DNA from 3 places in the Streptomyces azureus genome. Region 2 is predicted to be linked to each of the others. Evidence: riboswitches for the same ligand, from Rfam matches in the RefSeq annotation. Region 2 holds a riboswitch; each other region holds the start of a gene.

Region 1 (4,024 bases), on a different contig from region 2:
GTCAGTTCCACGTCGTAGTGGTCGGGGTGGAGCACCCCCTTGGCCGTACGAGTCTTCTCCCAGGCGGGCAACGGGCCGATGGGGGTCCCCCCTGCACCGGAGCTTGTCGTAGGTGCTTGGGGGCGCTCGGCGAGATCGGCGGAGGCCTCGTACGCGGCGAGCATGATCCGCTCGGCGATGCGCGTGGAGAGCGCCTTGGCCTCCGGCGAGTCGAAGGGCAGGCGCAGCTTGAAGAAGACGTCCTGGAGCCCCATGGCCCCGAGGCCGACGGGACGCCACCTGGCGTTGGAACGGCCTGCCTGCTCGGTCGGGTAGAAGTTGATGTCCACCACCCGGTCGAGGAACGTGACGGCCGTACGGACGGTCTCGTCCAGCCGCTCCCAGTCGATGTCCCCGCCGGCCTGGTCGACGAGCGCGCCGAGGTTGACCGATCCCAGGTTGCAGACCGCCGTCTCCCCGTCGCTGGTGACCTCCAGGATCTCCGTGCAGAGGTTGGAGGAGTGGACGACGTGGCCCGGCTCGGCGGTCTGGTTGGCGGTGCGGTTGGCGGCGTCCTTGAAGGTCATCCAGCCGTTGCCGGTCTGCGCGAGGGTGCGCATCATGCGGCCGTACAGCTCGCGGGCCGGCAGGGTCTTCTTCGCGAGACCCTTCGCCTCGGCCGCCCGGTACGCGGCGTCGAACTCCTCGCCCCACAGATCGACCAGCTCGGGCACGTCCGAGGGGGAGAACAGCGACCACTGAGCGTCGGCGTTCACCCGCCGCATGAACTCGTCGGGCACCCAGTGCGCGAGGTTCAGGTTGTGCGTACGGCGGGCGTCCTCGCCGGTGTTGTCCCGCAGCTCCAGGAACTCCTCGATGTCGGAGTGCCAGGTCTCCAGGTAGACCGCGGCGGCGCCCTTGCGGCGGCCGCCCTGGTTCACGGCGGCGACCGAGGCGTCGAGGGTCTTCAGGAACGGGACGATGCCGTTGGAGTGGCCGTTGGTGCCGCGGATCAGCGAACCGCGCGCACGGACACGGGAGTACGCGATGCCGATGCCGCCGGCGTGCTTCGACAGCCGCGCCACCTGGTGGTACCGGTCGTAGATCGAGTCCAGCTCGTCCTTGGGGGAGTCGAGCAGGTAGCAGGACGACATCTGGGGGTGCCGCGTGCCGGAGTTGAAGAGGGTGGGGGAGGAGGGGAGGTAGTCGAGCCGGCTCATCAGCCCGTAGAGCGCGGCGACCTCGTCGACGGCCCGGGAGGTGTCGTCCTCGGCGAGACCGGCGGCCACCCGCAGCATGAAGTGCTGGGGTGTCTCGATGACCTTGCGGGTGAGCGGATGCCGGAGCAGGTAGCGGCTGTGGAGCGTACGCAGGCCGAAGTAGCCGAAGCGGTCGTCGGCGGCCGTGTCGATCAGGGCGTCGAGACGGGCGGCGTGGAGGCGCACGAACTCGGCGGTCCGGTCGGCGATGAGGCCCTCCCGGTGCCCGACCGCGACGGACTCGGTGAAGCACGTGACGCCCTGCGAGGCGGCCTCGGCGCGGATGCCGATCGTCAGCAGGCGCGCGGCCAGCCGGGAGTAGGCGGGATCCTCGGAGATGAGGCCGGCGGCCGCCTCCGTCGCCAGCTCGCGCAGCTCCGACTCGTCGGCCCGCGCGGACCGGCCCCGCAGCGCGGCGGCGGCGACCCGGCCGGGGTCGGCGTCGGGGAGGTCGGCGGTCAGCTCGGTCAGGGTCCGCAGCAGCGCGGCACCGGGACCGTCGGGCTCTTTTTCGGCGGCTGAGACCGGATCGGCTGGCGCGATGGTCACGTGGGGCTCTCCCTCGCTCGGCACGGGGGCCTCGCGCAGGGCAGCGGGCAGCACACGAGCGCACGCGGCGTCGCGTCCACCGGCCCATTCCACGAGGCCCGGACGTCAGGCACACCGGCCGGACGGCCGGGCGCGCTGTCGGCAGGTCCTCGGACTGACTCCCATACACGCATGAAGAGGCATGGGTACACCGTTGCGGGACAGTTCCGGATTCACACCGGATTCCCCTGCGGCGACAGCGAGCACGAGCATACATCTTGTGCCGGGTGGAGAAAGCACCCCTAGATGTAGTGTCGCGTCGGTTTCACAGCGTCAACTCGTAGGTGAGGAGAGTGATGTCGTCGAGCTCCGGAATCGGGTTCCAGTCGCGCTCCGGGACACGGACGAAGCCGAGGCGTTCGTAGATGCGGTGGGCGGCGTGCATGGTGCGCTGCGTCGACAGGACGACGCGGACGCAGCCGTCCGTCGCACGGGCGCGGTCGACGCAGGCGCGGACGAGGGCCTCTCCGGCGCCGCGGCCGCGGGCTTCGTGGGCGACGGCGAGCATCCGTATCTCGGCCTCTGAGTGCAGGGCGATGTCGGCCATGGGACCGCCGGCGGGGACGAAGGTGACGCCACCGAGGAGGTGTTCGCCCCGGGTGGCCACCAGGACGTCCGCGGCGGCGGCCCGCTTGGCCACGTCCTTGAGTTCGCCGAGGTACCAGTCGCTCTCACCGAAGTCGAGGAGGCCGTCCTTCAGATAGGCCTGGGCGGTGATCTCGCCGAGGGCGTCGTATTCGGTGGGCTTCACTCGCCGGATGAGGATGTCCATGGTCCGAGTGTGCGGGACGGGTATGACAGCGGGCCGCCGGTTTCTCACCGACGGCCCGTTGTCACCTACGACTCAGTGCGAGGTGCCCGCCGTCGCCGGCGGAAGCTCCACCTGGACCCCGGGGTCGCCCGCGTCGGCCGTGTAGTCCTCCGGCTTGGTCTCGTCGATGCCGTCGGGGGCCTTCAGGGCCCTGAGGACGAAGGTCAGGACGACGGTGACGACGACGTTCAGGACGAACGCCGTGAGGCCGATGTAGCCGATCTCGCCGATGCCCGGGATCTCCTTCGACGAGCCGCCGAAGTGCTTCTGGGTCGGGGAGGCGACGCCGTACGCCGCGACCGTGCCGTAGACCATGCCGACCGCCCAGCCCGCGAGCAGCGCCCAGCGGTGGAACCAGCGGGTGAACAGGCCGCCGACCAGGGCCGGGAAGGTCTGGAGGATCCAGATGCCGCCGAGCAGCTGGAAGTTGATGGCGACCGTCTTGTCCATGGTGAGGACGAAGGCCAGTGCGCCCACCTTCACCAGCAGGGAGACCAGCTTCGAGACCTTGGTCTCCTGGGCGGGTGTGGCGTCGGGCTTGATGAAGTCCTTGTAGATGTTGCGGGTGAAGAGGTTCGCGGCCGCGATGGACATGATGGCCGCCGGGACCAGGGCCCCGATACCGATCGCCGCGAAGGCCACGCCCGCGAACCAGTCCGGGAACATGGTCTCGAACAGCTGCGGGATCGCCAGCTGCCCGTTCTGCACCTTGATCCCGGCGGCGATCGCCATGAAGCCGAGCAGCGCGAGCAGGCCCAGCATCAGCGAGTACAGCGGCAGGATCGTGGTGTTGCGGCGGATCACCTCACGGCTCTTGGAGGACAGCGTCGCCGTGATCGAGTGCGGGTACATGAAGAGCGCGAGCGCGGAGCCCAGCGCCAGCGTGGCGTACGTCCACTGCCCCGCCTCCGCCGGGACCAGCGCACCGCGCGGCGCGCCCGTCGCCGGGTTGGTCTGACCGTACGCCTCGCCGGCCTTGGCGAAGATCTCGTCGAAGCCGCCCAGCTTGATCGGGATGTAGATGATCGCCACCGCGATGACGATGTAGATCAGCGTGTCCTTCACGAACGCGATCAGCGCCGGCGCCCGCAGACCCGACGAGTACGTGTACGCCGCCAGCACACCGAAGGCGATCAGCAGCGGCAGGTCCTTGATGAACCAGTTGGTGTTCTCGCCGCCGCCGACGCCCATCACGTCCAGTACGGCCTGGATGCCGACGAGCTGGAGCGCGATGTACGGCATCGTCGCGAGGATGCCGGTGAGGGCCACGGCCAGGGAGAGGCCCTTGGAGCCGAAGCGGCCGCGCACGAAGTCGGACGTCGTCACGTACCCGTGCTTGTGCGAGACCGACCACAGGCGGGGGAGGAACGTGAAGATCAGCGGGTAG
Region 2 (4,024 bases):
CCCGCCCTGCCTCGCGGTCGGCACGCCCGACGGCGAGCCGGTCCTCAAGCACGTCAGGCGGCGCGTCTTGGCGAACCACTCCTGCCGGGTCCGGTAGCCGCCCGGCGCCCGTTTGGTGCCCTCCTCGCGCACCGGCAGCGACAACCGGTGCGCGATCGTGCGCACCCCGGCTTCCAGGCCCTGAATACGGGCGAGCTGCGCACGCAGCGACAGCGTCCATTGATCATGCGTCGCCTTGGTGATACCGCCCCCCACCGCGACGAGGACTCCCCGCTCAGAGCACGCTTGCGCCGCGCCCACGTCTCCGCGGAATGCTCAAGCCCATCGGCGCAGCGCCGCTTCAGGTCGCGGGAAGCCAGCGACCCGAGATGCGCGCCGACCAGCCGCAACACCTCCTCATCCCCAGCAGTCAGCAACGGCTCCGGGAGCCTGCCGGGTGATCAGAATCTCTTCGAGGGGTCACTCGATCGACTGAAACAGTTCGCGCGCGGGGCCTAGGCCCTTGGGGCGCGGGGAGCCTGACAGCAGGGCGAAACGGCAACCCTCGATTGCAGACACCCCTGCGCCCCTCCCAGTTCACCTTCCGTTCACTCGGGTTACCTACGTTCGTCCAGCCAATGACCTCGAACGATTGCCTGGGTAAATGGAAAGCTTCTCGCTGATCCTCGCGATTGTGGTAGTAACCGCACTCGCGTTCGATTTCACGAACGGTTTCCACGACACGGCGAACGCGATGGCCACGACCATCTCCACGGGTGCCATGAGGCCCAAGGTCGCCGTCGCCATGTCCGCCGTCCTCAACCTGGTCGGCGCCTTCCTGTCCGTGGAAGTCGCAAACACGATCTCCAAGGGCCTCGTCGACGAGGCCGGCATCCGTCCCGAGGTCATCTTCGCCGCCCTGGTCGGCGCGATCCTCTGGAACCTGCTGACCTGGCTGGTCGGCCTGCCGTCGAGTTCCTCGCACGCCCTGATGGGCGGCCTGATCGGCGCCACGATCGCCTCGGCGGGCGTCGGCGCGGTACACGGTGACGTCCTGGTCACCAAGGTGCTGATCCCGGCGATCGCCGCCCCGCTGGTCGCGGGCGTCGCCGCACTGCTCGCCACGCGGCTGACGTACTCCCTCGGCAAGAAGGCCGACGGCAAGGCCTCCGAGAAGGGCTACCGCGCCGGCCAGATCGCCTCCGCGGGCCTGGTCTCCCTGGCCCACGGCACCAACGACGCCCAGAAGACGATGGGTGTCATCACCCTGGCCCTGGTCGCCGGCGGCGCCGTCGCCCCCGACTCCGACCCGCCCATGTGGGTCATCCTGTCGGCGGGTATCGCCATCGCGCTCGGCACGTACCTCGGCGGCTGGCGCATCATCCGCACCATGGGCAAGGGCCTGACGGACCTCCAGCCGCAGCAGGGCTTCGCCGCCCAGACCAGCGCGGCGACGGTCATCCTGGCCTCCTCGCACCTCGGTTTCTCGCTCTCCACGACCCACTCCGTGTCCGGCTCCGTGATGGGCGCGGGCCTCGGCCGCAAGGGCGGCGTCGTCCGCTGGTCGACGGCGACGCGGATGTTCGTCGCGTGGGGTCTGACGCTGCCGGCGGCGGCCCTGGTGGCCGCGCTCGCCGAGTACGTCACCGGCTTCGGCAGCTGGGGTACCGCGGTGGTGGCCGTCTTCCTCGTCGCCTCCAGCGCGGCGATCTGGAAGATCTCGCGGCGTGAGGTCGTCGACCACACCAACGTCAACGACACCGACGAGGCGGAGCCGGCCGGTGTGGTGACCACGGCGATGGCCGCGGTGACGCCGCCGCCGACCGGCACGGCGACGGAGGACCCGGTGCCGTCGTTCCCGGCCCAGGCCGCCGCCGAGCGGACGCCCTCGACGACCACCACGGTCTGACCCCGCCGACCGGTAACAAGGAAGAGTCTCCGATATGAAGATCGACTGGGCGGCCCTCGGCTCCGTCTTCGGCGTCAGCCTCGTGGTCACCGTGGCCCTGGTGGGCCTGTTCACCCTCGGCATCACCGGCCTGTCCCGCCGCGAACGGGCGGTGGCCCAGGGCGGATCCGCGGGCCTCGCGGTCACCGGCGCGTACGCCTGCTTCGCGGCGTGCGCGGCGGCTGTGGGATACGGGATCTATCTGATCGTGGCCTGACGGCCCGACTTCACGAGGTTCCCGCCGGGCGGGACAGGACTTCGTCCTGTCCCGCCCGGTCGTCGTGTGGCAGGGGGCTGGTGTGGGCTTCTCCACAGTCTCCCCTCGCAGGTCAACGGCAAGTTGACGGCTGTTCCCGGCCATGGTGGACTGCCGGGGCCAGTAACGGCGGCAGGAGAGGAAGCCGGTGGAAGTCCGGCGCGGTCCCGCCACTGTCACCGGGGTAGCGATCCCCGGGAGCCAGGAACTCTCACCGCCGGTCTAGTCGAACCAGGGCGTGGACACCCTGAGTGAGGACATATCGCCATGCGCGGCTGCCGATCGAGGTTCAGTACCCCACCCCTGCCCGCCCCCGCGGCCGGCTGAGCCCATGGGTGCCGGTCGCGTCTTCGCGTACGGCGCCGCCGCCGGTCTGATCGGTGACCTGCTGCTCGGCGATCCTCGCCGGGGGCATCCGGTCGCCGTGTTCGGGCGGGCCGCGGGCGCCGTGGAACGGGTGTTGTGGCGGGACCACCGGGGCTGGGGCGCGCTGCACACCGTGGTGTGCGCCGGAGGGGCCGTCGCGCTCGGGGGCGTCGCCGCGCGTGCCGTGCGTGACTCCGCCGTCGCCTCCGTCGCGCTGACCGGTGCCGCCACCTGGGCCGTGGTCGGGGGGACTTCGCTCGCACGGGAGGCGCGGGCCATCGGGCGTGCCCTGGAAGCGGGGGACGTCGACGGGGCCCGGGCGCGGCTGCCGCATCTGTGCGGGCGGGATCCGCAGGCGCTCGACGCCGACGGGATCGCCCGGGCCGTGGTCGAGTCCGTCGCCGAGAACACCTCCGACGCGGTCGTGGGGGCGCTCGTGTGGGGGGCCGTCGGCGGTGTGCCGGGGCTCCTCGGGTTCCGGGCCGTCAACACCCTCGACGCCATGGTCGGGCACAAGTCGGCCCGGTACCGGCGGTACGGGTGGGCCTCCGCGCGGCTGGACGATCTCGCCGGATGGCCGGGGGCCCGGCTGACCGCCGTACTCGCGGCCCTGGCAGGGGACGACCCACGGGGAGCCGTGCGGGCCTGGCGTGCCGATGCCGCCAAGCATCCGAGCCCCAACGCCGGGCCCGTGGAGGCCTCGTTCGCGGGGGCGCTCGGGGTGCGGCTGGGCGGGACCTTGTCTTACGGCGGGCGCGTCGAGCACCGGCCGGTGCTCAACGGGGCGGGGCTCGGCGTCGCCACCCAGGACATCGAACGGGCCGTACGGCTGTCCAGGCGTGTCGGCTGGCTCGCGCTCGGCGTCTGTGTCGCCGCGCGCCGCATCGCGAAAGGGCGTACGTCATGACGGGCGGTGGGCTTCTGGTCGCCGGTACCACCTCCGACGCCGGCAAGAGCGTCGTGACCGCCGGGATCTGCCGGTGGCTGGTGCGGCAGGGCGTCAAGGTCGCGCCCTTCAAGGCGCAGAACATGTCCCTCAACTCCTTCGTGACGAAGGAAGGCGCCGAGATCGGTCGGGCGCAGGCCATGCAGGCGCAGGCCTGCCGGGTCGAGCCGACCGCGCTGATGAACCCGGTGCTGCTCAAGCCCGGCGGCGAGCGCAGCAGTCAGGTCGTGCTGCTGGGCAAGCCGGTCGGGGAGCTCAGCGCCCGCGGGTACCACGGCGGACGGCAGCAGAAGCTGCTCGGGACCGTGCTGGACTGCCTGGAGCAGTTGCGGGGCACGTATGACGCGGTGATCTGTGAGGGGGCGGGCAGTCCCGCCGAGATCAACCTGCGGCGGACCGACATCGTCAACATGGGGATCGCCCGCAACGCCGGGCTCCCCGTGCTCGTCGTCGGCGACATCGACCGGGGCGGTGTCTTCGCCTCGTTCTTCGGGACCGTCGCGCTGCTGTCGCGCGAGGACCAGGAGTG
Region 3 (4,024 bases), on a different contig from region 2:
AGCAGGGCCGTGACGCACAAGAGCACCAGGCGGGTGCGGGCCACGGACACCCCGAGCGCGGCAGCCGCGTCCTGCCCGAAGGAGAAGGCGTCGAGGGTACGGGCATACGACAGGCACATCACCAGCGTCACGGCCAGGACGGCCAGGCACAGCCACACGTCGGTCCAGCCCGCACCGCCGAGCGAGCCGAGGAGCCAGAACAGCACGCCGCGGGTCGTCTCGGCGTCGGCGGTGGTCATCACGATGAAGGAGGTGAGCGCGGAGAAGAGCTGCATGGCGGCGACGCCCGCGAGGACGACCCGGTCGGTGGTGCCGCCGAGGGTGTGGCTGAGCAGCAGCACCAGCGCGAAGGACACCAGGGCGCCGAGGAACGCGCCCGTGGACACCGAGACGGCACCGCCACCCACGCCCAGGACGACGACCACGACCGCGCCGGTGGAGGCGCCGGAGGACACCCCGAGCACGAACGGGTCGGCGAGCGGATTGCGCAGCAGCGACTGCATCACCGCCCCGCACACGGCCAGTCCGGCCCCGCACAAGGCCGCGAGCAGGGTGCGCGGCAGCCGCAGCTGCCAGACGATCCCGTCGCGGATCGGCGTCAGGTCCGAGCTGCCGAGCCCGAGGTGGGCCGCGACGACGGACCAGACGTCCGCGACCCGGATGTCGGCCGGGCCGACGGTGATCGCCAGGGCCAGGGAGACCACCAGCAGCAAGGCGCCCGCGACACCGAGCGCGGGTCCGCGGAACGTCACCTCACGAGCCCGAACTCGCGCAGTCCGTCGGCGACCTTCTCCACGCCCTCGACCGTGCGGATGGTCGGGTTCATGGCCTGCCCGCTCAGCAGGACGTACCGCTTGTGCTTGACCGCTTCCATGTTCCTGGTGACCGGGTTGGACTCCAGGAAGGCGATCTTCTTCGCTGCCGACTCGGCGGTCTGCGACTTGCGGGTCAGGTCGCCGATGACGAGGACGTCGGGGTCGCGTTCGGCGACCGTCTCCCAGTTGATCTGCGGCCACTCCTCGTGCGTGTCGTCGAAGACGTTCTTCGCGCCGAGGGACCGGGTGATGATGCCGGGCGCTCCGCAACAGCCCGCCATGTAGGGCGACTCGGAGTTGGCGAACCAGTACAGGAGGGTGACGTCGGAGGCGTCGATGCCCCGCGTGGCCTTCGCCATGCGCCGCTGGAGGGAGGCCACGAGCTTGTCGCCCCGTTCCTTCACCCCGAACACGGTCGCCAGGTCGCGTACTTCGCCGTAGACGGTGTCGATGTCCAGTGCCTTGGCGCGCGCGCCGTCACCGCCCCCGGAGTTGTCCTTGCCCGCGCAGTCCGACGGGGAGACGTACGTGGGCACGCCGAGCTTCTCGAACTGCTCGCGGGTGGCGACGCCGCCCTTGCCGAGGGTGGAGACGAAGGAGGCGGCGACGAAGTCGGGGTCGGCGTCCAGGACCCGTTCGAACGACGGGTTGTTCTCGGCAATGCGCGGCACCTTCGCGTTGGCCTTCGCCAGCCCCTTCATGACCGGGTCGGTCCAGGTGGCCGTGCCCGCGAGGCGGTCGGCGAGGCCGAGGGAGAGCAGGATCTCGGTGGTGCCCTGGTTGAGGGAGACGGCGTGTTGCGGCGCGGCCTCGACGCGCACCTCGTGGCCGCAGTTGTCGAGGGTGACGGCGGCCTTCGTGGTGGTGGCCTTCGAGTCGCCGCAGCCGGTCAGGAGCAGGGAGCCGGCCGCGAGCAGGACGGCGGCACGGGCAGGTCGGGCGAGGGGCACGGAAACCAGTCCTCAGTCGTCGAGGGCTCGATCGCGGAGCCCGGTCGTACGCTGCTCCCCCGCCGCGGACCGCCGCGGGGGCCGCCAGCAGGTCTTCGGACTCGGGTTCGTCCGGTACGGGGCGCCTTCCCGGACGTCACACACGCCGTCCAGTGGCCGAGGCCCCGCCCGTCCCCCTCACCGCTGCGCGTCAGTTCCGGATTCGCACCGGATTCCCTGACCCACGTACATGGGTTCGACTGGCCTCGGCAAGCTATCACGGAGGGTGCGGGGGAATCACCGCGCACCCCGCGCCGTTGAGGAGACAGCAGTTCGACAGCAGTTCTTCCGTGACTTTCGAGGAGGCCGCCGGTGTACGGCGACGAGGCAACGGTCCGCAGGATCCTCACCGAGCTCGGCGACACCTGGGCCGTGGTGGGCCTGTCGTCGAACCGGCAGCGCGCGGCGTACGGCGTCGCCGCCGTGCTCCAGCGCTACGGCAAGCGCGTCGTGCCCGTGCACCCCAAGGCGGAGACGGTGCACGGCGAGCAGGGGTACGCCAGTCTGGCGGACATCCCCTTCGACGTGGACGTCGTGGACGTGTTCGTGAACAGCGATCTCGCCGGAGCCGTCGCGGACGAGGCGGTCGCCAAGGGCGCGAAGGCGGTGTGGTTCCAGCTCGGCGTCATCGACGAGGCGGCGTACGACCGGACCCGCGCCGCGGGCCTGGAGATGGTGATGGACCGCTGCCCGGCGATCGAGATCCCGCGACTGGGCTGAGACCTTAACGGCTCCCTGATTTCCCCGTACAGGTTTCCTGAAGCTTTCTCCAGGAAATCCCCGCGTCCGGTCAAATGCACGGCAACAGTCTTCTGCCGGTCGACAATTGATTTCTAGCCTGACGGCCTCTTGCACGCCGAACGCTCTGTTCATTTTATGAGAGGCCCCTAAGAATATGGTAAGTGTCGACCATGCGGTACCGGGGGTGAAGGGGAGTCCGGGCGGACTACGCCGGGACGTCGGGCTCATCGGGCTGATGTGGGCCTCCGTCGGTTCCATCATCGGCTCCGGCTGGCTCTACGGCGCCAAGAACGCCGTCATGATGGCCGGTCCGGCCGCGATCATCTCGTGGGTGATCGGCGCCGTCGCCATCGTCCTCCTCGCGCTGGTGCACGCCGAGCTCGGCGGCATGTTCCCGGTGGCGGGCGGCACGGCCCGTTATCCGCACTACGCGTTCGGCGGCCTGGCCGGCATGTCGTTCGGCTGGTTCGCCTGGCTGCAGGCGGCAACCGTGGCCCCGATCGAGGTCGAGGCCATGATCGGCTACGCCGGCCACTGGGACTTCGCGAAGGGCTTCCTGCACCAGAAGGACAGCACCCTGACGACCAGCGGTCTCATCGTCGCGGTCTTCCTGATGGCCGTTTTCGTCGCGGTCAACTTCCTCGGCGTGAAGGTGTTGGCGCACACCAACAGCGCGGCCACCTGGTGGAAGATCGCCGTCCCGCTGGCCGCGATCTTCGTGGTCGCGGTGGGCAACTTCCACCCGGGCAACTTCACCTCGGAGGGCTTCGCCCCGCTCGGCGCCAAGGGTGTGCTGAGCGCCATCAGCACAAGCGGCATCATCTTCGCTCTGCTGGGCTTCGAGCAGGCGATCCAGCTCGCGGGGGAAAGCCGCAACCCCAAGCGTGACCTGCCGCGCGCGACCCTCGGCTCGGTCGCGATCGGTGCGATCATCTACGTCCTGCTCCAGGTCGTGTTCATCGCCGCGCTGCCCCACAGCACGTTCGCGCACGGCTGGGCCGACCTCAAGTTCCCGGGGATCGACGGCCCCTGGGCGGGCCTGGCGACTCTGGTGGGCCTGGGCTGGCTGAGCGTCGTGCTGTACCTCGACGCCGTGGTCTCCCCCGGCGGCACCGGCCTGATCTACACCACCGCCACCTCCCGCGTCTCCTTCGGCCTCTCCAAGAACGGCTACGCGCCGAAGCTGTTCGAGAAGGTCGACGCACGCGGCGTGCCGTGGTTCGGCCTGATCCTCTCCTTCGTGACGGGTGTCCTCTGCTTCCTCCCCTTCCCGAGCTGGCAGAAGCTGGTCGGCTTCATCACCTCGGCCAGCGTCCTGATGTACGCGGGCGCCCCCCTGGCGTACGGCGTCTTCACCGACAGGCTGCCGAACCACGAACGCCCCTACCGCCTCCCCGGTGGCAGGCTGATCTCCCCGCTGTCCTTCGTGGTGGCCAACCTCGTCATCTACTGGGCCACTTGGGACGTCCTCTGGCGGCT

The links. Region 2 has a riboswitch for cobalamin ahead of AOQ53_RS31040 (cobalamin biosynthesis protein). Riboswitches for the same ligand answer to the same signal wherever they lie in the genome.
Region 1: it holds a riboswitch for cobalamin, as region 2 does, so the genes downstream of both, AOQ53_RS09520 (ribonucleoside-diphosphate reductase subunit alpha) here and AOQ53_RS31040 (cobalamin biosynthesis protein) in region 2, are expected to answer to the same signal.
Region 3: it holds a riboswitch for cobalamin, as region 2 does, so the genes downstream of both, AOQ53_RS33275 (ABC transporter substrate-binding protein) here and AOQ53_RS31040 (cobalamin biosynthesis protein) in region 2, are expected to answer to the same signal.

Annotation. Positions count from the first base shown of each region.
Region 1 is NZ_DF968231.1:17,186-21,209, forward strand. It holds gene AOQ53_RS09520 (ribonucleoside-diphosphate reductase subunit alpha) at 1-1,787, opposite strand, end outside; cobalamin riboswitch at 1,911-2,039, opposite strand; gene AOQ53_RS09525 (GNAT family N-acetyltransferase) at 2,092-2,598, opposite strand; gene mctP (monocarboxylate uptake permease MctP) at 2,671-4,024, opposite strand, start outside.
Region 2 is NZ_DF968379.1:2,014-6,037, forward strand. It holds partial or broken gene AOQ53_RS31025 (IS200/IS605 family accessory protein TnpB-related protein) at 1-413, opposite strand, end outside; gene AOQ53_RS31030 (inorganic phosphate transporter) at 644-1,888, shown strand; gene AOQ53_RS31035 (hypothetical protein) at 1,923-2,144, shown strand; cobalamin riboswitch at 2,275-2,413, shown strand; gene AOQ53_RS31040 (cobalamin biosynthesis protein) at 2,515-3,456, shown strand; gene AOQ53_RS31045 (cobyric acid synthase) at 3,453-4,024, shown strand, end outside.
Region 3 is NZ_DF968404.1:13,100-17,123, reverse strand. It holds partial or broken gene AOQ53_RS33280 (FecCD family ABC transporter permease) at 1-752, opposite strand, end outside; gene AOQ53_RS33275 (ABC transporter substrate-binding protein) at 749-1,765, opposite strand; cobalamin riboswitch at 1,849-2,009, opposite strand; gene AOQ53_RS33270 (CoA-binding protein) at 2,117-2,524, shown strand; gene AOQ53_RS33265 (APC family permease) at 2,700-4,024, shown strand, end outside.